One region of the Alsobacter sp. R-9 genome, then DNA from elsewhere that is predicted to be linked to it. Evidence: predicted binding sites of a transcription regulator. Region 1 holds the regulator's gene; each other region holds the start of a gene.
What was found. Region 1 encodes PhoB, which activates phosphate uptake and scavenging genes when phosphate is short. Its sites were predicted from a motif close to TGTCATNNANCTGTCAT; they were not measured.
Positions count from the first base shown of each region.

Region 1 (7,039 bases):
GGCGAGGCGGACCCGTGTGGGGATCTGCTCCGACTGGCGGAAGTACTGGTGTGCCGCCTCCTCGATCGACTGCCCGTCCAGCGCGACGATGCCCTGGTAGCGCTGCATCGTCGGGCCCTGGTCGATGGTCAGGGCAAGGTGACCGCGCCCGAGCAGCTGCGGCGGCGTCGCCGTGTCCGGCAGCGCGGCGAGGCGCTCCGCGTCGAACCGCGCATAGGCACGGACCCGGTCGGGGGCCTCGAAGTCGACGACCAGCATGTCGACGGCCCCGTCGGACCGGGTCTGCAACTGGAAGCGGCCGTCGAACTTCAGGGAGGTGCCCAGCAGGACGGCCAGCGCGATCATCTCGCCGAGAAGCCGCGAGACGGGCGAGGGGTACGCGTGCCGCTCGAGGATCCGGTCGACGAGGTGGCCCAGCCGCACGACACGCCCGCGCGCGTCCAGCGCCTCGACGGCGAAGGGCACGACGCGGTCGTCGCGGTCGGCGTGCAGGTCGGATGCGCTCACGCGGGTCTCAGCCGATGGCGCCGAGACACCACGCCAGCACGCCCTTCTGAGCGTGGAGCCGGTTCTCGGCCTCGTCGAACACGACCGACTGCGGCCCGTCCATGACCTCGTCGGTGACCTCCTCGCCACGATGCGCCGGGAGGCAATGCATGAAGATGGCGTTGTCCCCGGCCGCCTTCATGAGCTTCGCGTTGACCTGGTAGGGCGCCAGCAGGTTGTGGCGTCGGCCCGCGTCCTCGTCGCCCATCGAGACCCAGCAATCCGTGACGACGCAGTCGGCGCCGCCGACGGCCTCGTGCGGATCCGAGATGTAGGCGACGCGGGCGCCCTCCCCGCGGGCCCATGCCAGCAGGTCGGCGGGCGGCGCGAGTTCGTCCGGGGACGCGATGTTGAGCCGGAAGTCGAAGCGGGCCGCGGCATGCACCCAGGAGGCGAGGACGTTGTTGCTGTCCCCGACCCACGCCACGGTCCGACCGCGGATCGGGCCCTGGTGCTCCTCGAAGGTGAGCACGTCGGCCATCACCTGGCACGGATGCGACGCCTTGGTCAGGCCGTTGATGACGGGAACGTCGGCGGCCTCGGCCAGCTCGCGCACTGCGTTCTGGTCAAGCATGCGGATGACGATGGCGTCGACGTAGCGCGACAGCACGCGGGCCGTGTCGCCGATCGTCTCGCCACGGCCGAGTTGCATCTCGGCTCCGGTGAGCATGATCGTGTCGCCGCCGAGCTCGCGCATGGCGAGGTCGAACGACACGCGCGTGCGGGTCGACGGCTTGTCGAAGATCATCGCGAGCGTCTTGCCCTCGAGCGGGCGGTCGACGGGGCGCTGGCCGCGCCGGCGCTCCGTCTTGAGACGGGCCGACGCATCGACGATGCGCCGGAGCTGCTGTCCGTCGAAGTCCGCGAGGTCGAGAAAATGCCGGGGGGCCGCCGTCATTCGGCCGCCCCCTTGACCGCGGCCGCCTCCAGCGCCGTCGCGGCGCGGTCGAGCCGCGCGACGGCGTCGGTCACGATCGCCTCGTCGATGGTCAGCGGCGGCAGCAGGCGAAGCACGTTGTCACCGGCCGGCACGGTGAGCAGCTTTTCCGCCCGCGCGGCGGCGGCGAGGTCCGTGTTCGGCACGCGGCACTTGATGCCGACGAGGAGGCCCTCGCCGCGGATCTCCTCGATGATCGAGGGATGGCGGTCCTTGAGCTCGGCGAGGCGCTGCTTCATGAGAAGCGCGATGCGCTCGACATGCTCGAGGAAGCCGGGCGCCAGCACGACGTCGAGAACGGCGTTGCCCACCGCCATCGCCAGCGGATTGCCGCCGAAGGTGGTGCCGTGGACCCCTGCCGTCATGCCCTTGCCGGCCTCGCGCGTCGACAGGCAGGCGCCGACGGGGAAGCCGCCGCCGATGCCCTTGGCGATCGCCATGATGTCCGGCGTGACGCCCACCTTCTGGTGCGCGAAGAGCTTGCCGGTGCGCCCGACGCCGGTCTGCACCTCGTCGAAGATCAGCAGCAGGCCGTGCTGGTCGCACAGCTCGCGCAGGCCGCGCAGGCATTGCGGCGGCACGGGGCGCACGCCGCCCTCGCCCTGCACGGGCTCGACGAGGATCGCAGCGGTCTCCGGGCCGATGGCGGCCTTGAGCGCCTCGTGGTCGCCGAACGGCACCTGGTCGAAGCCCTCGACCTTCGGGCCGAAGCCCTCGAGGTACTTCTTCTGCCCGCCGGCTGCGATGGTCGCCAGCGTGCGGCCGTGGAAGGCGCCCTCGAAGGTGACGATCCGGAAGCGCTCCGGATGGCCGTTCGCGTGGTGGTACTTGCGCGCCATCTTGATCGCGCACTCCAGCGCCTCGGCGCCGGAGTTGGTGAAGAAGACGTGGTCGGCAAACGTGTTGTCGACGAGCCGCTGCGCCAGCCGTTCCCCTTCCGGGATCCGGTAGAGGTTGGACACGTGCCACACCTTCTCCGCCTGCTCCTTCAGGGCGGCGACGAGATGGGGGTGGGCGTGGCCGAGCGCGTTGACGGCGATGCCCGAGCCGAAGTCGAGGTAGCGGTCGCCTCGATCGGTGATGAGCCACGGCCCCTCGCCTCGCTCGAACGACAGCTCGGCGCGCGCGAAGGTTGGCAGCAGCGGCGACGGTGTCTGGTTCACGGAGGCCATGGTCCTGTCTCTCGTTCGGGCCTGCAAAATCAAAAAGCCGCCCGACACGGGCGGCACGACCGAAAAACTAATGTGGCAGGCCTTTCTTCTTGTCAACGCGCGGCTGCGCGCGAGCGTCGCGGCACCCCCGCCGCGGTGGCGCCACGATCCTTGTTGAAAACGCGGGACCGGCGGACTGTCCGGTTGCACCGGAGTCCGCGGCTGGCGTAGGTTCGCCCCTGTCGAATACGACATCTGGTGCGGCAAACTACGGAACCATCGATATCTTGCGTGCGCTCGTCCGGGGAACGGGGGGAGCGAACGGAGGCGGATTCGAGGCGCCGCTCAACACAGACGGGGATGAGGCCGATGTCCTGGAACGACGATCGCGTCGAGCTGCTGAAGAAACTCTGGAACCAGGGTCTCAGCGCCAGCCAGATCGCCGCCGAGCTCGGAAACGGCGTGACGCGCAACGCCGTGATCGGGAAGGTGCACCGCCTTGGACTGTCGGGTCGCGCCAAGGCGCCGGCGCCGCAGGCCGCACGGCCGCGCAAGACCACCCGCGCGCCCAGCCATCCGATGAGCCACGGGCCCGCCGTGCGCGGCAACCTCGCGCTCAGCCCGAAGGCGGCGCCGACGCCGGCCCCCGTCGTTCACGTGGCCCCGGCGCCCGCGCCGGAGGTGGTGATCCCGATGTCGGAGCGGGTCACGATCATGGAGCTGCGGGAATCCATGTGCCGCTGGCCGCATGGCGACCCGACGTCGCCGGACTTCCGCTTCTGCGGCGCGAAGTCCCCGCCCGGCACCCCCTATTGCGGTTATCACGCGCAGATCGCCTATCAGCCGTCGCTGGAGCGTCGCCGCGACCGCAACCGGACCGTCGCGCGCGACTAGGCCGCTCAGGCGCCGTCGTCGCGATAGTCGGCAAAGCGCTGCCGCCGGTATCCGGGGCGGCGCGGCACGAGCCAGCGCGAGCGCCGGTGAACCCAGTCTGAAAGCCCGGGCTCCCGCAGGCGGATGCGCGTGCGTGAAGCCCGGCGATCGACCGTCGAGACGACCCAGACCTCTCCCGCCACCAGTGCCCTCAGCACCGCTTCGAGCTCGCCGTGGCGCAGGCCCCGCAGGCTGCCGTGCTGCTCGACGTCCTCGACATGGACCTCGTAGCGACCGCGGCGGACGTCGAGCCCGATGAAGAACCAGCAGAGGCCCGGCGAACCGGTTCCCTCGACCGAGAAGGTCGTCGGCGACTGGCGCAGGGCGATGCGGGACGTCGGCACGCGCAGGACGATCCCCGCCAGAGCCTCGGCGATGGCGGGCGCGGGCCGTCGCTCGGGCGGGCGCGCCGGCGGCGGGCGGCGGATGGGACGGGTCCGGATCTCCGACATGGGAAGAGCGTAGCCGCGTCGCCCCTCCGGGCCAAGCGGGGAGCCATGCGCGCCGGACAGTGCGGCGTCGTGCAACCCTTCAGGCGCGGCGGGAGAAGGTCTCGTCGAAGGAATACCCGGCGCCGCGCACCGTGCGGATCGGATCACGCTCCCGCGGACGGTTGAGTGCCTTGCGCAAGCGGCCCACATGGACGTCGACGGTGCGCTCGTCGATCTCGCTGTCCATGCCCCACACGCCGTCGAGAAGCTGGGCGCGACTGAAGACCCGGCCCGGCTTCTCCATCAGGAACTCCAGCATTCTGAATTCAGTAGGCCCGAGGTGCAGTTCCCGGCCGCCCCGGCGCACGCGCCGCGTCTCGCGGTCGAGCGCGATGTCGCCGGCCTCCAGAACGCTCGCGACGCGTTCGGGGGAGGCCCGGCGCAGCAGGGCCCGCACGCGGGCGAGGAGCTCGGGCACCGAAAACGGCTTGACGATGTAGTCGTCGGCGCCGGTGGCGAGGCCGCGGACGCGCTCGCTCTCCTCTCCGCGGGCGGTGAGCATGATCACGGGAAGCCGCTGCGTCTCGGGGCGCTGCCGCAGCCGGCGGCAGAGCTCGATCCCCGACAGGCCGGGCAGCATCCAGTCGAGAAGGACAAGGTCGGGAACGGTCTCGCGCAGGGTCAGCTCCGCGTCGTCACCGCGCGCAACGGTTTCCACGGCATAGCCTTCCGACTCGAGATTGTAGCGCAGGAGCAGGGTCAGCGGCTCCTCGTCCTCGACGATCAGGATTCGCGGCACGCTCGCCATGGTCACACCCCCGCTGGGACGCGTTCCTTCTATGACTGCGGGATGACGCTTTTATAACACCCGTCAGCCGACGCGGCCGTCTTCGACCCTCGAGGGAAGAAGGACCCGGAAGGTGGCGCCCTCGCCCGGGCGGCTCTCGATCACAAGGCGTCCGCGGTGGCGGTTGAGGACGTGCTTGACGAGGGCAAGGCCCAGACCCGTGCCTCCCTGGACCCTGCTCTGACCGGTGTCCACGCGATAGAACCGCTCGGTGAGGCGCGGCACGTGCTCGGGCGCGATCCCCGGCCCGTAGTCCCGGACCGACAGGCGAACCGTCCCGCCGGTGCCCGCGTCCGGTTCCTCGTCCAGCGTGACATCGACCTTTCCGCCGGATTGTCCGTACTTGATCGCGTTCTCGATCAGGTTCTCGACGACCCGCAGCAGCTCGTCCCGGTCGCCGGGCACGACCGGTGCCGGGAGACGCTGGTCGAGGGCGAGGGCGACGCCCCTGTCGTCCGCGAGGGGCCGCAGCGTGTCCATCACCTGCCGGACGACGGCGCCCAGGTCGACCGGCGCCTCCGGGCGGCGATGCTCGGCCATCTCGACCCGCGACAGCGTCAGGAGGTCGTCGATCAGCCGGGCCATGCGCCGGGCCTGCTCGCGCATGATGCCGAGGAACCGTTCCCTCGCCACCGCATCGTCGCGGGCCGGCCCCTGGAGCGTCTCGATGAAGCCGAGGACGGAGGCCAGCGGCGTCCGCAGTTCGTGGCTGGCGTTGGCGACGAAGTCGACGCGCATCATGTCGAGGCGCTGCTGCTCGGTGCGGTCGCGGAACAGGAGCAGCGCCGAGGGCTCGCCGCGCCCGGCGTCCGGCGCGAGGATGCTGGCGGTCACGTCGAAGAACTTCTCGACGGGAACGCGCTCCGCATAGGAACCGATCACGCGGGTTTCCCCGTCGCGCAGCCGTCGCAGTGCGTCCACCACGTCCGGAGAGCGAACGGCGAAGGAGAGCGGCCGGCCGGCGGCCAGCGCCGGCCATGCCGCGCCGGCGGATGCGTTGAAGGCCAGCACGACGCCGCCGGGATCCGTGACGATGGCCGGATCGGACAGCGCGGCGAGGATGGCCCGCATCAGGGCCTGCCCGGACGGATCGGGATCGTCGACGCGCGGCATGGTCTCCTCCGGTCGCAGCATCATGGTCATGCGTCGTGCGACGGTGGCGTGTCAGTCCTCGCGGACCGTGCCTTCTTCCACCCGCGCCCGGAAGGCCCGGACCCGGGTGGCGATCTCGAGCCCGCCGAGCACGAGAAGCGCGATGACGAACGGCACGAGGTAGTAGCAGATGCGGAACAGCAGCAACGCGCCGATCAGCCCCTCGTAGGGCAGGCGCCAGAAGGCGAGCAGGATGGTCGCCTCGAACACGCCCAGCCCGCCCGGGGCGTGGCTGACCATGCCGAGGATGCAGGCGAAGGCGTAGACCGCGGCGAAGGTCCCGAATTCGACGCCGTATCCGGCGGGCAGCAGCACGTAGAGCACGGTGGCGGCGCAGCAGACGTCACCGACGCCGAGCAGGATCTGCCCGACCGACACCCTGAAGCTCGGGAGTTCCAGCCGCCAGCGGCCGATGCGGATGCGTCGCCGGCCGAGCCACGAATAGACGATGTAGGCGCCGATGCAGCCCAGCACGGCGATGCCGATGAGCCGGTTCACGGACACCGCCAGCCGGTTGATCTCGGCGATGGCCTCCGCCCGGAAGACCAGCCCCGCGCCGACCACGGCGCCCATGCCGATGAGGAAGGTGGAGCCGGCGATGAGCGTCAGGCCGGCGACCTTGCTCGCAGGCAGCCCGCGCGGGGCGTAGATCCAGTAGCGGACGGCGCCCGCCGTGAAGAGCGGGAAGCCGAGCGTGAACGAGATGGCGTAGCTGGTGAAGGACGCGAGCGCCGTGAAGCGGTAGGCGATCTTCGCGCGCATCTGGTGCAGGGCGAGCGCGTCGTACCCTGTGAGCAGCGCATAGCTCAGCACGGTGAAAAGGAAGGCGAGCGCCAGTTGCTCGCGCGCCTTTCCTGCGAAGGCCGCCGTCACGTCCTCGAAACGGACCTGCTTGAGGATCTGCCAGAGGACGACGATGGAGAGGGCAAAGAGCAGGACGCTGAGGACAGACCCGATCCAGCGCCAGCGGGAGCGGGAGCGGACGATGCCGCTGCCTTCCTCCTCGTCATGCCCCTCGGGAGGGGGGGCGCTGGTCTGCATG
Region 1 is NZ_JBTSWJ010000003.1:423,896-430,934, reverse strand. Features, by position in the region: gene ACX9GQ_RS07550 (Hsp33 family molecular chaperone) at 1-507, opposite strand, end outside; gene argF (ornithine carbamoyltransferase) at 515-1,444, opposite strand; gene ACX9GQ_RS07540 (acetylornithine transaminase) at 1,441-2,655, opposite strand; gene ACX9GQ_RS07535 (GcrA family cell cycle regulator) at 3,004-3,528, shown strand; gene ACX9GQ_RS07530 (hypothetical protein) at 3,534-4,019, opposite strand; gene phoB (phosphate regulon transcriptional regulator PhoB) at 4,099-4,806, opposite strand; gene ACX9GQ_RS07520 (ATP-binding protein) at 4,870-5,982, opposite strand; gene ACX9GQ_RS07515 (lysylphosphatidylglycerol synthase domain-containing protein) at 6,010-7,038, opposite strand.

Region 2 (7,039 bases), on a different contig from region 1:
GGTTGATGAGGGTCAGCTCACCGCCGCCCAGCCCGCCCGTGGCGGAGTGGAAGTCGATGTTGTGGGCCATCATGTTGGTCTCGGGATTGACCAGCGTCAGCTCGACGTAGTCGTTCTCGTGGACGACCATCATCGGGCCGGGGACCGAGCCATCGAAGGTCATGGCCTGGACCTTGGTGCCTTCATTGTCGATGACGAGTTCCTTCTCCTGGATCGTCATCTTGAACTGGATGACCTTCGGGCCGGCCTTCGTGGCCTGCTCGTGGGCGTGGATGAAGGGCGGTGCAACGAGCTCGACCTTCTCGCGCGGAAGCTTGGAGAGGTCGTCCGCAGCCAGGGCCGGCACGCCGGCGGCGAGGGCGGAGAGGGCGGCGGCGGCCATCAGGGCGCGGCGGGTGAACATCGTGGTCTCCGTTGTTCGAGGCGTTTGTTCCGTTGACGAACCGGACCTTGCTCCCGAACCCGAAAACCCTCTTTGTTGCGACGCAAACAATCACGCGGTCGGCGCCGCGCGGGCCTTTTCCGTCCAGCCGGCCAGCCAAGACCTCGCCGATCTGAAGGGCGCGCGCCGGAAGACGCCGACGGGCGCTACTTCACCAGCGCCATCGCTGGCTTGAATGCCGGATGGGTGGCGGCGCCGAGCCACTCGAAGATCACCATCTCGGTGGTGACGATGTCCGCGCCATGGCGCGCCATCCGTTCGAGCGCGGCCTCGTGATTGGCGGGATGTCGGGAGCCGATGGCGTCGGCGACGACGGCCACCCGGCGCCCGCCGGCGAGCAGGCCGAGCACGGTCTGAAGGACGCACACATGCGCCTCGCAGCCGCCGACGACGAGGGTGCGACCCGGCGAGAGGAGTTCCTCGAAACCGGGCGCCGCGCCCGAGTCGAACGTCATCTTCTCCAGGACGGATGCACCCGAGACGTCGATCTCCGGCACCGTGCGGCCAAGGCCGGCGGGATACTGCTCCGTCGCCGTGACGGGCACGTCGAAAAGCCGTGCCGCCGCCACGAGCCGCGCGGCCTGCGCCACCATCCGGTCGCCCGCGTGGATGGCCGGAACGAGCCGGACCTGCAGGTCGATGAGGAGGAGCTGCGACGTGGCGCTGGCGAGGATGGGCATGGCAATGGCTCCGGCAGGCGACAGGGCGGCCCACTCTAGAGCCTCCCGCCGCCTCGCGGAAACTGGTGCCGCCGACCCTCGACCGGCGGTGCGCCGCCCTCAGCTCTTGCGCGTGATCCAGATCGTCGGCGGGCCGGCCACACCGGCGCGGCCCATGGTCGACTTGAGGATTTCGCTGCCCAGGAAGGCCTGGGCGACGGCGAGGGTCTCGAAGTCGTGCGTCACGGTGACGTCGAGCGGATCATCGACCGCCACGTGGACGCTCTGCGCCAGGACGTCCTTCGTCGCGGGCGACCTGTGGAACTCGTCGTAGACCTTCCGCCAGGCGGCGTAGTCGGCAACCTTGTGCCTCACGAACAGCGTGACCATGACATCCCCCTCTCCCCTGACCCGCCAGCGCTTCGGGCGGGTTCACATGCGAGTTAATGCGAGGGATTTTCCCGATACAAGACAGGTCACGCGAAAGTGCAGCTCAAGGTTGTTTGGTCCGGCGATGGCCTTCCATCGGCCGCCACGATCCGGACCGGACTGAGCCGGATTGGCTGCTCTGGCTGGTGCGGCTTGCATTGAGCACGGCCATCCAATAGCGATCACCGCACGCTTTCAGGGTCGCCACCCCGGTTCCGACCCGCCGCACTGCGGAGAGCGTGGCCCGTCATGACTTCCGCCGGAGCGGAAGCGTCCGACCCTTCGCGCCGACGGAGAAGATCGTTGATCCCGCGCTACAGCCGCCCCGAGATGGTCGCCATCTGGTCGCCCGAGACCCGTTTCCGGATCTGGTTCGAGATCGAGGCCCATGCCTGCGACGCGCTCGCCGACCTCGGCGTGATCCCGAAGGAGGCGGCGAGGACGATCTGGGAGAAGGGCGGCTCGGCCACCTTCGACGTGGCCCGCATCGACGCCATCGAGCGCGAGACGAAGCACGACGTCATCGCCTTCCTCACCCATCTCGGCGAGTTCATCGGCCCGGATTCCCGCTTCGTCCACCAGGGTATGACCTCCTCGGACGTGCTGGACACCTGCCTCGCCGTGCAGCTCACCCGTGCGGCGGACCTGCTGATCGCGGATCTGGACGCGCTGCTGGCGGCGCTGCGGCGTCGGGCCTTCGAGTACAGGATGACGCCGACGATCGGCCGCTCGCACGGCATCCACGCCGAGCCGACCACCTTCGGCGTGAAGCTCGCCTACGCGCATGCCGAGTTCCAGCGGGCGCGGCAGCGGCTGGTCGCCGCGCGCGCGGAGGTGGCCACCTGCGCCATCTCGGGCGCGATCGGCACCTTCGCCAACGTCGACCCTCGGGTGGAGGAGCACGTGGCGAAGGCGATGGGCCTCACCCCGGAGCCGGTGTCCACGCAGATCATCCCGCGCGACCGCCATGCGATGTTCTTCGCGACGCTCGGCGTGATCGCATCGTCCGTGGAGCGGCTGGCGATCGAGATCCGGCACCTGCAGCGCTCGGAGGTCTACGAGGCGGAGGAGTTCTTCTCCGAGGGCCAGAAGGGCTCCTCGGCGATGCCGCACAAGCGCAATCCCGTCCTCACCGAGAACCTGACAGGCCTCGCCCGCATGGTGCGCGCCTACGCCCTGCCCGCCATGGAGAACGTGGCGCTCTGGCACGAGCGGGACATCTCCCACTCGTCGGTCGAGCGCATGGTGGGGCCGGACGCGACGGTGACGCTCGACTTCGCGCTCGCGCGGCTCACGGGCGTCATCGACAAGCTGGTCGTGTATCCGCAGAACATGCAGAAGAACCTCGACCGGCTCGGCGGGCTCGTGCACTCGCAGCGCGTGCTGCTGGCACTGACGCAGAAGGGCGTCTCCCGCGAGGACGCCTACCGGCTCGTCCAGCGCAACGCCATGCCGGTCTGGCGCGGCGAAGGCGACTTCCTGACGCTGCTGAAGGCCGATCCCGACGTGTCGTCGCGCCTGACGAACGCCGAGCTCGAGGAGCTCTTCGACCTCGGCTACCACCTCAAGCACGTGGACACGATCTTCCGCCGCGTGTTCGCCGAGGCTTAAGGCGGCGGAGCGGCTCCTTCAGGAGCCGCCGAACCAGCTGCCGCGCACGATCCTGTGGACAAAGGCGAGGACCAGCAGCCAGCCGGTCCCCGCCATCGCGCCCAGGAAGAGCGTGAGCGGCCAGAGGTTCGCGCCCTGCGCGAAGAGGATCAGTGCCAGCGTCACGATCCCCACGAGCGGCAGGGCTGCGGCCGTCCACGCCCACCCGCCATATCGCCTGAGCGTCATCACCTGCAGCGGCAGGTAGGCGAGCAGGGCGGCCAGCGAAATCGCGAAGGCAAGGTGCGGGACGATGGATTGCAGCATCGGGATCCCCGGGACGCCCCGGTGCCCGCGACCGCGACGACCGGCGTCCGCATGCTGCGCGCGAATGCTCAAGGAAGCGTCACCGCCGATGGGACGACGGTGTCATGCAGGTGTCATCGACGCGTCATAGGCAGGTGGCGTCGGCGGGGCAGGTTGGTTCCGCCAAGGCACGGGCCCGGCCCGTGCGGACACCAAACAGGGAGAGCCCCGTGAAGCTCCAGTCTCTCGTCATGGCCGCCGGCATCGCCGCCGCGGCGTATGTGACGCCCGCCGTCGCCGCCGACATCTCCGGCGCAGGCGCGACCTTCCCCTACCCCGTCTATGCGAAGTGGGCCGATGCCTACAAGAAGGAGACGGGTCTCGGGCTCAACTACCAGTCGATCGGCTCGGGCGCCGGCGTGAAGCAGATCCAGGCCCGCACCGTCACCTTCGGCGCCACCGACGCGCCGCTGAAGGGCGCCGACCTCGACAAGTCGGGCCTCGTCCAGTTCCCGATGGTCATGGGCGGCATCGTGCCGATCGTGAACGTCGAAGGCATCGCCCCCGGCCAGCTCGTGCTCGACGGCGCGACGGTCGCGAGGATCTACCTGGGCGAGGTGAAGACCTGGAACGACGCGGCGATCGCCAAGCTGAACCCCGGCGTGACCCTGCCGGCGCAGCCGATCCTGCCGGTGCGGCGCTCCGACGGCTCGGGCACGACGTTCAACTTCACGGACTATCTCGCCCGCGTCAGCCCTGACTTCAAGTCGAAGGTCGGCGTCGGCACGGCGGTCGAGTGGCCGGTCGGCCTCGGCGCCAAGGGCAACGAGGGCGTCGCCGCCAACGTCGCCCAGACGAAGGGCTCCATCGGCTACGTCGAGTTCGCCTACGCGAAGCAGAACAAGCTGTCGCACACGCGGATGATCAACAAGGACGGCAAGGCCGTTTCCCCTGAGCTGAAGAGCTTCGTGGCGGCGGCATCGAACGCCGACTGGACCAGCGCGCCGGGCTTCGGCATCTCGCTCAACGACCAGCCGGGCGCCGAGAGCTGGCCGATGACGGTGCCGACCTTCATCCTCATGCCGAAGCAGCCGAAGGACGCCAACGCCGCCCGCGAGGCCCTGAAGTTCTTCGACTGGGCCTACCGCAAGGGCGACAAGCTGGCCGAGGAGCTCGACTACATCCCGATGCCGGAGACGGTCGTGAAGGCGGTCGAGGCGAGCTGGGGCCAGATCGTCGACAGCGGCAACAAGCCGGTCCTCGCGGTCACCAACTGAATCGAAAAATAGGCTAGGGAGGGCGCGCCAGGCGCGCCCTCCCCTCTCGCGTCCGCCCCCGCGCCGGGCGGCCGCTCCTGCCGGACGGGCCGGCTCGGCGCCAAGGACGTGGGCGGGGCGACATGGTGGATCTATCGATGCAACGGCAAGCGATGAGGAGCGCCGGAGCGGTCGACCGCGCCGGCGCGCTGGCGCGCTTCAGGGCCGGCGATACGGTCTTTCGCTGGCTGACCCTCGCTGCCGCCGTTGCCGTCCTTCTCCTGCTCGGTGGCGTGATCCTGTCGCTCGTGCGGGGTGCCTGGCCGATCTTCGCCGAGTACGGCTTCGGCTTCGTCACGTCCTTCGGATGGAACCCGGTCAACGACCGGTTCGGTGCCGCCTCCCCCATCCTGGGCACCCTGGTCACCTCGGTCATTGCGCTGATGCTGGCGGTGCCGGTGGGCATCGGCATCGCGATCTTCCTGACGGAGCTCTGCCCGATGCCGCTGCGCCGTCCGATCGGCACGGCCATCGAGCTCCTGGCCGGCATTCCCTCGATCATCTACGGAATCTGGGGCCTCTTCGTCTTCGCGCCCTTCCTCCAGGCCACCCTGCAGCCCTTCCTCGTCAACACGCTGGGCCATATCCCTGTGCTCGGCGTGCTCTTCGCGGGGCCGCCCTACGGCGTCGGCCTGCTCACCGCGGCGCTGGTGCTGGCGATCATGATCCTGCCGTTCATCGCCTCCATCTCGCGCGACGTGTTCGAGACGGTCCCGCCGATGCTGAAGGAATCGGCCTACGGGCTCGGCGCGACGACCTGGGAAGTCGTCCGCCACGTCGTGATCCCCTACACCCGGGTGGGCGTCATCGGCGGCATCATGCTGGCGCTCGGGCGGGCGCTTGGCGAGACGATGGCCGTCACGTTCGTCGTCGGCAACGTGCACCGCTGGACCGGGTCGCTCATCTCACCCGGCACGACGATCTCGGCGACCATCGCCAACGAGTTCGCGGAAGCCTCCGGCGACCTTTACGTCGGGGCGCTGATCGCCCTCGGTCTCATCCTGTTCTTCATCACCTTCCTTGTGCTCGCAGCGGCCCGGCTTCTGTTGATGCGGCTCGAGAAGCAGGCGGGAGCCTGAGCCATGGCCCTCACGGACGCCAAGCGCGGCAAGTACGAGGCCCGGGCCTGCCGCAGCCGGGTATGGCTGTCGCTGTCTCTCGTCGCCACCGCCATCGGCCTCGCCGCGCTCGCCATCATCCTGGGCGCGCTCGTGTGGCGAGGCCTCTCCGGGCTGTCGCTCACCGTATTCACCGAGATGACCCCCCCGCCCGGCGCTAAGGGGGGCCTGCTCAACCCGATCGTGGGCAGCCTGATGATGACGATGATCGGCGTCGTCATCGGCACGCCGCTCGGCATCCTCGCCGGCACCTACCTCGCCGAGTACGGCCGCGGCACGCGGCTCGCGGAAGTGGTGCGGTTCATCAACGACATCCTGCTCTCCGCGCCTTCGATCGTGGTCGGCCTGTTCATCTACGAGCTCCTGGTGCGGCCCTTCGGCCAGTTCTCGGCGCTGGCCGGCGGCGTGGCGCTGTCGGTCCTCGTGATCCCGGTGGTGCTGCGCACGACCGAGGACATGCTGCGGCTCGTGCCGGTGCCGCTGCGCGAGGCGGCCTTCGCGCTCGGGATGCCGCAGTCCCTGGTCATCCGCCGCGTCGTCTACCGCGCCGCGCAGACAGGCATGATCACCGGCGTGCTTCTCGCGGTGGCGCGCATCAGCGGCGAGACGGCGCCGCTGCTGTTCACGGCGCTCAACAACCAGTTCTTCAACGCCGACCCGACCCAGCCCACCGCCAGCCTCCCGGTGGTGATCTTCCAGTTCGCCATGAGCCCCTACAAGGAATGGCAGGAGTTGGCCTGGGCCGGGGCGCTCCTGATCACCATGACCGTGCTCGCGCTCTCCGTCGTGGCGCGCACGCTCGCAGCGAGGACTAAGTGATGTCCGCCCATGCCGCTCCCGCCGAGAAGGTCTCGGTGCGTTCGCTGAAGTTCTACTACGGCTCGAACCTTGCCCTGAAGGACATCAGCCTTCCCCTCTACGACAGGAAGGTCACCGCCTTCATCGGCCCCTCGGGATGCGGCAAGTCCACGCTGCTGCGCGTGCTCAACCGCATGTACGACCTCTACCCCAAGCAGAGGGCGGAGGGAGAGGTGCTCCTCGATGGCGAGAACATCCTCGCGCCAGGGCAGGACCTGAACCTGCTGCGGGCCAAGATCGGCATGGTGTTCCAGAAGCCGACGCCCTTCCCCATGTCGATCTACGACAACATCGCCTTCGGCATCCGCCTCTACGAGGACC
Region 2 is NZ_JBTSWJ010000010.1:175,381-182,419, forward strand. Features, by position in the region: gene nirK (copper-containing nitrite reductase) at 1-403, opposite strand, end outside; gene ACX9GQ_RS16975 (isochorismatase family protein) at 589-1,122, opposite strand; gene ACX9GQ_RS16980 (cyclase) at 1,222-1,491, opposite strand; gene purB (adenylosuccinate lyase) at 1,834-3,141, shown strand; gene ACX9GQ_RS16990 (hypothetical protein) at 3,160-3,447, opposite strand; gene pstS (phosphate ABC transporter substrate-binding protein PstS) at 3,657-4,703, shown strand; gene pstC (phosphate ABC transporter permease subunit PstC) at 4,856-5,821, shown strand; gene pstA (phosphate ABC transporter permease PstA) at 5,825-6,679, shown strand; gene pstB (phosphate ABC transporter ATP-binding protein PstB) at 6,679-7,039, shown strand, end outside.
Region 2: pstS (phosphate ABC transporter substrate-binding protein PstS) is a predicted target of PhoB. The motif match lies at 3,548-3,564, and genes of this name have one in related genera.

Region 3 (7,039 bases), on a different contig from region 1:
GCCCTGACCAGGAAGATGGCTTCGATCAGGTCGCCGCGGGCCTGCTTGATCGCGATGGCGGCGATGCGCGGGTCGTAGAGCGAGCCCTCGGCCATCACCCGCGCGACCGACAGCGCGAGCTGTTTCTCGATCTGGTCGACGCGCAGTTCGGGCACGGAGGCATCGCCGCGCCGTTCCTCGGCGAGCAGCCGGTGGGCGTTGTCGATTGCCGCCTCGCCACCCTTGACCGCGACATACATCGGGTGTGCTCCCTAGACGGTGACGATCGTGGTGCGCGGTAGGGCGGCGACGCGGTCGCCGCAGACGAAGAGCAGGTCGACGCCGCGCGGGAAGCGGGCCCGGTTTCCGTCGAGCTGGGCCGGCAGGTCGTCCGGCAGCGGCTCGGCCCGCAGCCGGGCCTCGCCCGCGATGCCGGGTCCCGTGAGACGCCAGCCCTCGTCCACCGACAGCCGCTCGACCGGAACCACGACGGTCGTGGAGCGGTCGGGATATTCCAGCGTTCCCTGCGCGAAGCCGTCGAGCGTGGGAAGGACCCGGCCGTCGTTGACGAACGCGAAGTGCGCGTCCGCGCGATCCGCAACGAAGGGGCAGCCTGTGTAGAAGCGCAGGTAGGAGGCGACCGCCTCGTCCGCCGCCAGCGTCTCGTCCAGCCACACCGGCGTCTCGAAGTCGCACAGGGCCAGCGCGATCGCGGCCGCGCCGCGCGACAGGCGGCCGGGGCCCTGGATCGGCGCATGCAGGGTCCGCAGGCTGCCGGGCTGGGCCAGTGCCATCATGACCGATCGGAACACGGCCTGTGCCGTGCGCACGCTGTCGGGGATGGCCGTTCCGCCGGATGCGGTTGCCTGGAGGTCCGTCATCTCAGTCCTCGCCGCGAACCATGGTGAAGAAGTCGACACGCGTCGCTGCCGCCTGGCGGGATGTCGTCTCGTCCTCAGACTGGATGCGGGCCTCGACGCCCGCGAGTTGCCTCAGGACGTCGGCAGGGCCGAGCGCCTGAACCAGCGCATCGAGGACGGCCGCATGACGGGCCCTGAGAGCATCCCTGCCGAGGAGGTAGGAGAACCCGGTCTGTCCCGTCGGGAGCCGGACCGCGGCACGGGTCACCGTGGCCTCGCCGAGGTTGAACGGCGCCCCGTCGCCACCGGTGCGGCCGCGGACCATGACAAGCCCGGTCTCGGGGCGGCGGACCTCATCGACCGGCCCGTGGTGGAGCGCGCGGACGGCGCCCTCCAATTCCGCGGTCGTCGCCCGGGCGGCGAGCGCCATGACGTGACGCCGCGCCTCGACCAGAGCGGCGTCTGCGGATGCGGTGCGGAATGCGTTCGGCATGGGTGCTTGCTAGGCCTAGCCAGTGACAGGTCGATGACGTTTCAGGGGCGCGTCGGCGAGCCGATGATCGAGAAGCGCAGGCGCGAGGAGATCGCATCGATGATCGTCACCGTGACGAGGATCATGAGGATCAGGAACGACACGACAGGCCATTCGAGGATCTTGATCTGCTCGTAGAGGTGCATGCCGATGCCGCCGGCGCCGACGATCCCGATGATGGTCGCGGAGCGCGTGTTCGACTCGAAGAAGTAGAGGACCTGGCTCGCCACGACCGGCAGCACCTGCGGCAGGAGGCCGAAGCGGACGGCGTGCAGCCGGCTGCCGCCGGTCGAGGTCACGCCCTCCACCGGCTTGCGGTCGGCCGCCTCGATCGCCTCGGAGAAGAGCTTGCCGAAGGCGCCGATGTCCGACGTCATGATCGCCAGGATCCCCGCGAAGGGCCCCAGCCCGACGACGTTAATCCACACCAACGCCCAGATGAGCGTGTCGACGCTGCGCACGGTGTCGAGCGAGCGCCGCGTCACGAAGCGGGCCAGCCACAGCGGCACGACGTTGCGCGCCGCGAGGAAGCCAAGCGGGAAGGCGAGGATGGCGGCCAGCAGCGTTCCCAGGAACGCGATGGCGAGCGTCTGGGCGAGCGAGTGGAGATAGACGAGGAATCGCGCCCAGCTCTCGGGCGCCGGCGGCATCATCATGACGACGAACCGGCCCAATTCCCCGATGCCCGTGAACACGCGATGCCACGACACGCCGAGCGTGGCGAAGCCGACGACGAAGAGGCCCGCGAGCGCGGCGACCGTGCCGACGACGAAGGCCCGCGTCCGCCAGTCCGGCCGGGAGGCCTGCGGATAGGCCCGTTCGAGGCGGGCGCGGGTCGAGGCGTCCGGCAGGAGCATCGACGCCTTCATGGCCGTGCCTCCCAGCCCAGAAGCGCGTGGCGGATGCGCTCGGTGACGAGGTCGATGATGACGACGGTGGCGACAATGAGAAGCAGGATCGCGCTGACGTCCGAGTAGTAGAACTTGCGGATCGCCTCGACGAGGTCCTGGCCGATCCCGCCGGCGCCGACGAAGCCCATCACCGCGGCCCCGCGGACATTGATCTCGAAGCGCAGCAGCGTGTAGCTCGCGAAGTTGGAGAGCACCTGCGGCACCACCGCGAACCGGACCGTCTCGGCCCAGGTCGCGCCGGTGGACCGCACACCCTCGACCGGCTTCATGTCGATGTTCTCGACGACTTCGGAGAACAGCTTGCCGAGCGCGCCGAGCGAATGGATCGTTAAGGCGAGGATGCCCGGCAATGGCCCGAGGCCGAAGGCGACGACGAAGATCAGGGCGAAGACGATCTCGGGCACCGTCCGGCAGAATTCGAGGACGCGTCGCGTCACGATCCTGCCCCATGTCGAGCGGGCGAGGTTGGCGGCGGCGGAGAAGCAGAGCAGGAACGCGCCGACGGCCCCGAGGATCGTGCCGAGGTAGGCGATGAGCAGCGTCTCGCCCATCAGGCGAAGCCACTTCGTCAGCCCCCAGAACCACTCCGCCGGGTCGGTGAAGACCAGCGCGCCGTTGTCGAGGCGGAAGATGCGGCCGATGTAGTTGGTGAAGTTGCCGATCTTGGCGACGAGCGTGCCGAGGTCGACCTCGCCGACGATCCCGGACACCACGACCAGCATCACGAGCACGACGCCGCCGAGTGCGAGGCGCCAGCGCTTCGCGGCGACGGCCTCGTCGTAGGCGCGCTGCAGCGGCCGCAGTTGCGCGTCCGGAAGCTGTGGAACGGTGGTCGCCACGGGGGCCTCTTCCAGCAGGTAGCCCGGGGCGCCTGGGGCGCCCCGGGCGGCCGATCAGGAGGACTTCTTCTTGCGCAGCTCGTCGACGAACTTGTTCAGCTCGACGATCGGCTCGTAGGCCTTGTGGTCGGTCGGCTGGAAGGGCTCGTTCTTGCCGTCAGAGAGCTTCTCGAAGGCCGCCTTGCAGATCTTCGGGCTGTCGAACACGGCCTGGCGGATCTTCGCCTTCAGGTCCGCCGGCATGTCGGAGAGATAGGCGAGCGGCGAGTTCACGATCATCTCCGAGCGGTAGATGACGCGGAAGTCGTCCTTCTTCGCCATGCCTTTCGTCGCCATGCGGGTCAGGTTGCTGTCGTTCTCGGCATTCCACCAGTTGGCGGCGACGTCGACGGTGCCCTGCGCGAGTGCCAGCACCGCGTTCTCGTGGCTTCCGGTGTAGACGACCTTCCCGAAGAACTGGTCGGGGTCGATCTTCATCGCGTTGAGGGCGAAGCGCGGCACGTTGTTGCCCGAAGTCGAGTTCGGGTCCACGAGACCAAGGTTCTTGCCCTTCAGATCCTCGAGCTTCTGGTAGGGCGAGTCCTTCTTCACGTAGAAGACGGAGTAGTAGCCCTTCACGCCGCCCTGGCTCACCTCGATGGCGAAGGGTTCGATCTTCACGCCGGTCATATAGGCGCGGGCGTAGGAAGACGGGCCATAATATCCGATGTGGATGTTGCCGGCCCGCTGCCCCTCGATCACCGCCGCGTAGTCGTTGGCGATGCGCAGCTTCACCGGAACGCCGATCTGCTGCGACAGGCATTCCATCCAAGGACCGACGCGCTCGGTCACGCCGCCGGCGTTCTCCGCCGGAATGTAGGCGAAGGTGATCTCGGGATACTTCGCCTTCCAGTCCTGGGCGAAGGCGGCGGGTGCGGTCAGAACGGTCGCTGCGGCGAGGCCGCACGCGATCGTCATGCGACGGCTGATCATGGCTGTCTCCAGTGTTCAGGTTGATGGGTCTTCGAAGGCGGGCTGCTTCAGGCGGCCGCGGTCACCACTCCGGCAGGGGTGCGAACCGCGGGTTCGGGCTGGTCCATCACGTCTCCGGCTTCCAGCCCGTAAAGCTCCCGGGCGACCTCGTCCGTGAGCGCCACGGGGGCCCCGTCGAACACGATCCGGCCCGAGGACATCCCGACGAGGCGGTCGCAGTAGGAGCGCGCCAGGTCGAGCGAGTGCAGGTTGCAGATGACGGTGATGCCGAAGTGCTTGTTGATGCGCAGGAGCGCATCCATGACGATCCGCGTGTTGCGCGGATCGAGCGAGGCGATGGGCTCGTCGGCGAGGATCATCGACGGCTCCTGCACCAGCGCGCGTGCAATGGCCACGCGCTGCTGCTGACCGCCCGAGAGACTGTCGGCCCGCTGCGCGGCGAGCGCGGCGATGTCCAGCATCTCCATGGCCGCCAGGGCGACGGCGCGGTCCTCCGCGCTCCACAACCGCAGCATGGCGTTGAGGGTCGGCACCTTGTTCAGCCGGCCCATCAGGACGTTGGTCAGGACGTCGAGACGCCCGACGAGATTGAACTGCTGGAAGATCATCGCGCAGTCGGCGCGCCAGTCGCGCAGCATCTGCCCCTTGAGCGCGGTGATGTCTGTCCCCGCCGCACGGATCGTTCCCTGCGATGGGTCGACGAGACGGTTGATCATCCGAAGCAGGGTGGACTTGCCGGCGCCCGAGCGACCGATGACGCCGACGAACGAACCCGGCTCGATCGTCAGCGAGACGTCGTCCACGGCCGCCTTGTTTCCGAAACGCCGTGTCAGTCCATCGATGACCAGCATGCATTGCCTCCAGCTTCGTCGGCTGGCGCATTTTTAGTCCCGGCCGGCAACGTTCTCGTGACATGCCAGTCCGCGACACGAAGCCGTGGCGCGCCAGACGGTTGCGCTGTGGACGACGCCGTCACGCGAGCGTCATGGCTGCTTGCGACAGGAGGATCGATCCGTTTCGAGAGGACGCCATGGGCAAGGTGCTGGGGCTCGACCCGCTCATCCATCCGACTGCTACGGTCCGCGACAGCCGGCTGGGGCGCTACACCGAGGTGGGGGCGAGAACCAGCCTCGTGGAGACGACGTTCGGCGACTACTCTTACGTCGTCCACGACAGCGACATCATCTACGCAACCGTGGGCAAGTTCTGCTCGATCGCCGCGATGACGCGGATCAACCCGGGCAACCACCCGATGCACCGGGCGAGCCAGTCCCACTTCACCTACCGCGCCTCGGCCTACTTCGCGGGGGAGCAGGACGAGGCCTCGTTCTTCGACTGGCGACGCAGCCACGGCGTGACGATTGGACACGACGTCTGGATCGGCCATGGCGCCGTCGTGCTTGCCGGTCGCTCCATCGGTACGGGCGCGGTAGTGGCCGCCGGCGCTGTGGTGACGAAGGATGTCGCCCCCTACACGATCGTTGCGGGCAATCCGGCGCGGGTCGTGCGCCGCCGCTTCTCCGAGGCCGTCGCTGAGCGCATGATGGCGCTGGCCTGGTGGGACTGGGAGCACGAGGCGCTTCGCGGTGCGCTGGCCGAATTCAGAAGCCTCGACGCCGAGGCCTTCCTGGAGAAGCACGGTGGGTGAGGCCGCATCTCCGCGCTACGCGATCTACTACGCTCCGGCACCGTCCGATCCGCTCTGGACGACGGCGAGCGCGCTGATCGGCTACGACGCCTATTCCGGTTGCCCTGTCGCCCAGACCATCCCCGCCGGCTGGACAGAAGCGGGCTGGCACGATGCGACGCAGGAGCCGCGTCGCTACGGCTTCCACGCCACGCTGAAGGCTCCGTTCCACCTCGCGGAGGGAGCATCCGAGGCTGGCCTCGTCGAGGCCATCCGGTACTTCGCGCGGCGTCGGGGCCCAGTCGTCAGCGGGGCGCTCCAGGTGGCAACGCTGGGTTCGTTCATAGCGCTCGTACCCCTCATTCAGTCGGAGGATCTATCCGCGCTGGCGTCAGAGTGCGTCGCCGCCTTCGAGCCGTTCAGGGCACCGCTCTCGCCGGAGGACCGGGCCCGGCGGCGGCCGGAGCAACTCGACGACCGGGGACGCGACTATCTCGACCGGTATGGCTACCCATACGTCCTCGACCGGTTCCGTTTCCACATGACGCTGTCCGGCGCCGTCGACGAAACCAGAAGGGAAGCAACGCGCAGCGCGCTCTCCGCGGTACTGCGTGATGTCATGCCGACGAACCTGACCGTCGACCGGATTGCCATGTTCCGCCAGGCCGAGCGGCGCTCGCCTTTCACGGTGCTGGAGGCATTCCCGCTGGCGGGATGATCCGCATGGCGCGGATTCCGGTCGCCAAAGAGAAAGCTCCCGAACCCCAGGGCCGCCATGGCCCCGGCGAATTGCGCGAACACGAAGGCAGCAACATTGCCCGGCGCAATCCCGGCGAAGGTATCGCTCGCTGCCCGCGCCAGAGTCACGGCCGGATTGGCGAACGACGTCGAGGCCGTGAACCAGTAGGCGGCGGTAATGTAGAGGCCCACTGCCAGGGGAACGCTCTCGGGCCGGTGCTTCGAGACGCCGAGGATCGCGAGGACGAGTCCGAACGTCGCCACCAACTCAGCCAGCCACTGTCCCGGCCCCGACCGGACGGTCTGCGACCATCGCCAGAGGGGCAACTCGAACATCGCATGGGCGAGCATCGTGCCGGCGAGTCCACCTGCAATCTGCGCTGTCACGTAGGGCATCAGGTCGCGGCCCGACAATCGTCGCTTGAGTACCATCACGAGACTGACCGCCGGATTGAAGTGCGCGCCGGACACCGGCCCCAGCATGAGGATGAGCACCACGAGGATCGCGCCGGTCGGGATCGTGTTGCCGAGCAGGGCGAGCCCGACATCCTTGGTCAGCCGCGTGGCCATGATGCCCGAGC
Region 3 is NZ_JBTSWJ010000016.1:55,760-62,798, forward strand. Features, by position in the region: gene ACX9GQ_RS21515 (carbon-phosphorus lyase complex subunit) at 1-239, opposite strand, end outside; gene phnH (phosphonate C-P lyase system protein PhnH) at 252-860, opposite strand; gene phnG (phosphonate C-P lyase system protein PhnG) at 862-1,332, opposite strand; gene phnE (phosphonate ABC transporter, permease protein PhnE) at 1,374-2,240, opposite strand; gene phnE (phosphonate ABC transporter, permease protein PhnE) at 2,237-3,121, opposite strand; gene phnD (phosphonate ABC transporter substrate-binding protein) at 3,176-4,093, opposite strand; gene phnC (phosphonate ABC transporter ATP-binding protein) at 4,141-4,944, opposite strand; gene ACX9GQ_RS21550 (LbetaH domain-containing protein) at 5,124-5,741, shown strand; gene ACX9GQ_RS21555 (DUF1045 domain-containing protein) at 5,734-6,438, shown strand; partial or broken gene ACX9GQ_RS21560 (aquaporin) at 6,459-7,039, opposite strand, start outside.
Region 3: phnC (phosphonate ABC transporter ATP-binding protein) is a predicted target of PhoB. The motif match lies at 5,064-5,080, and genes of this name have one in related genera.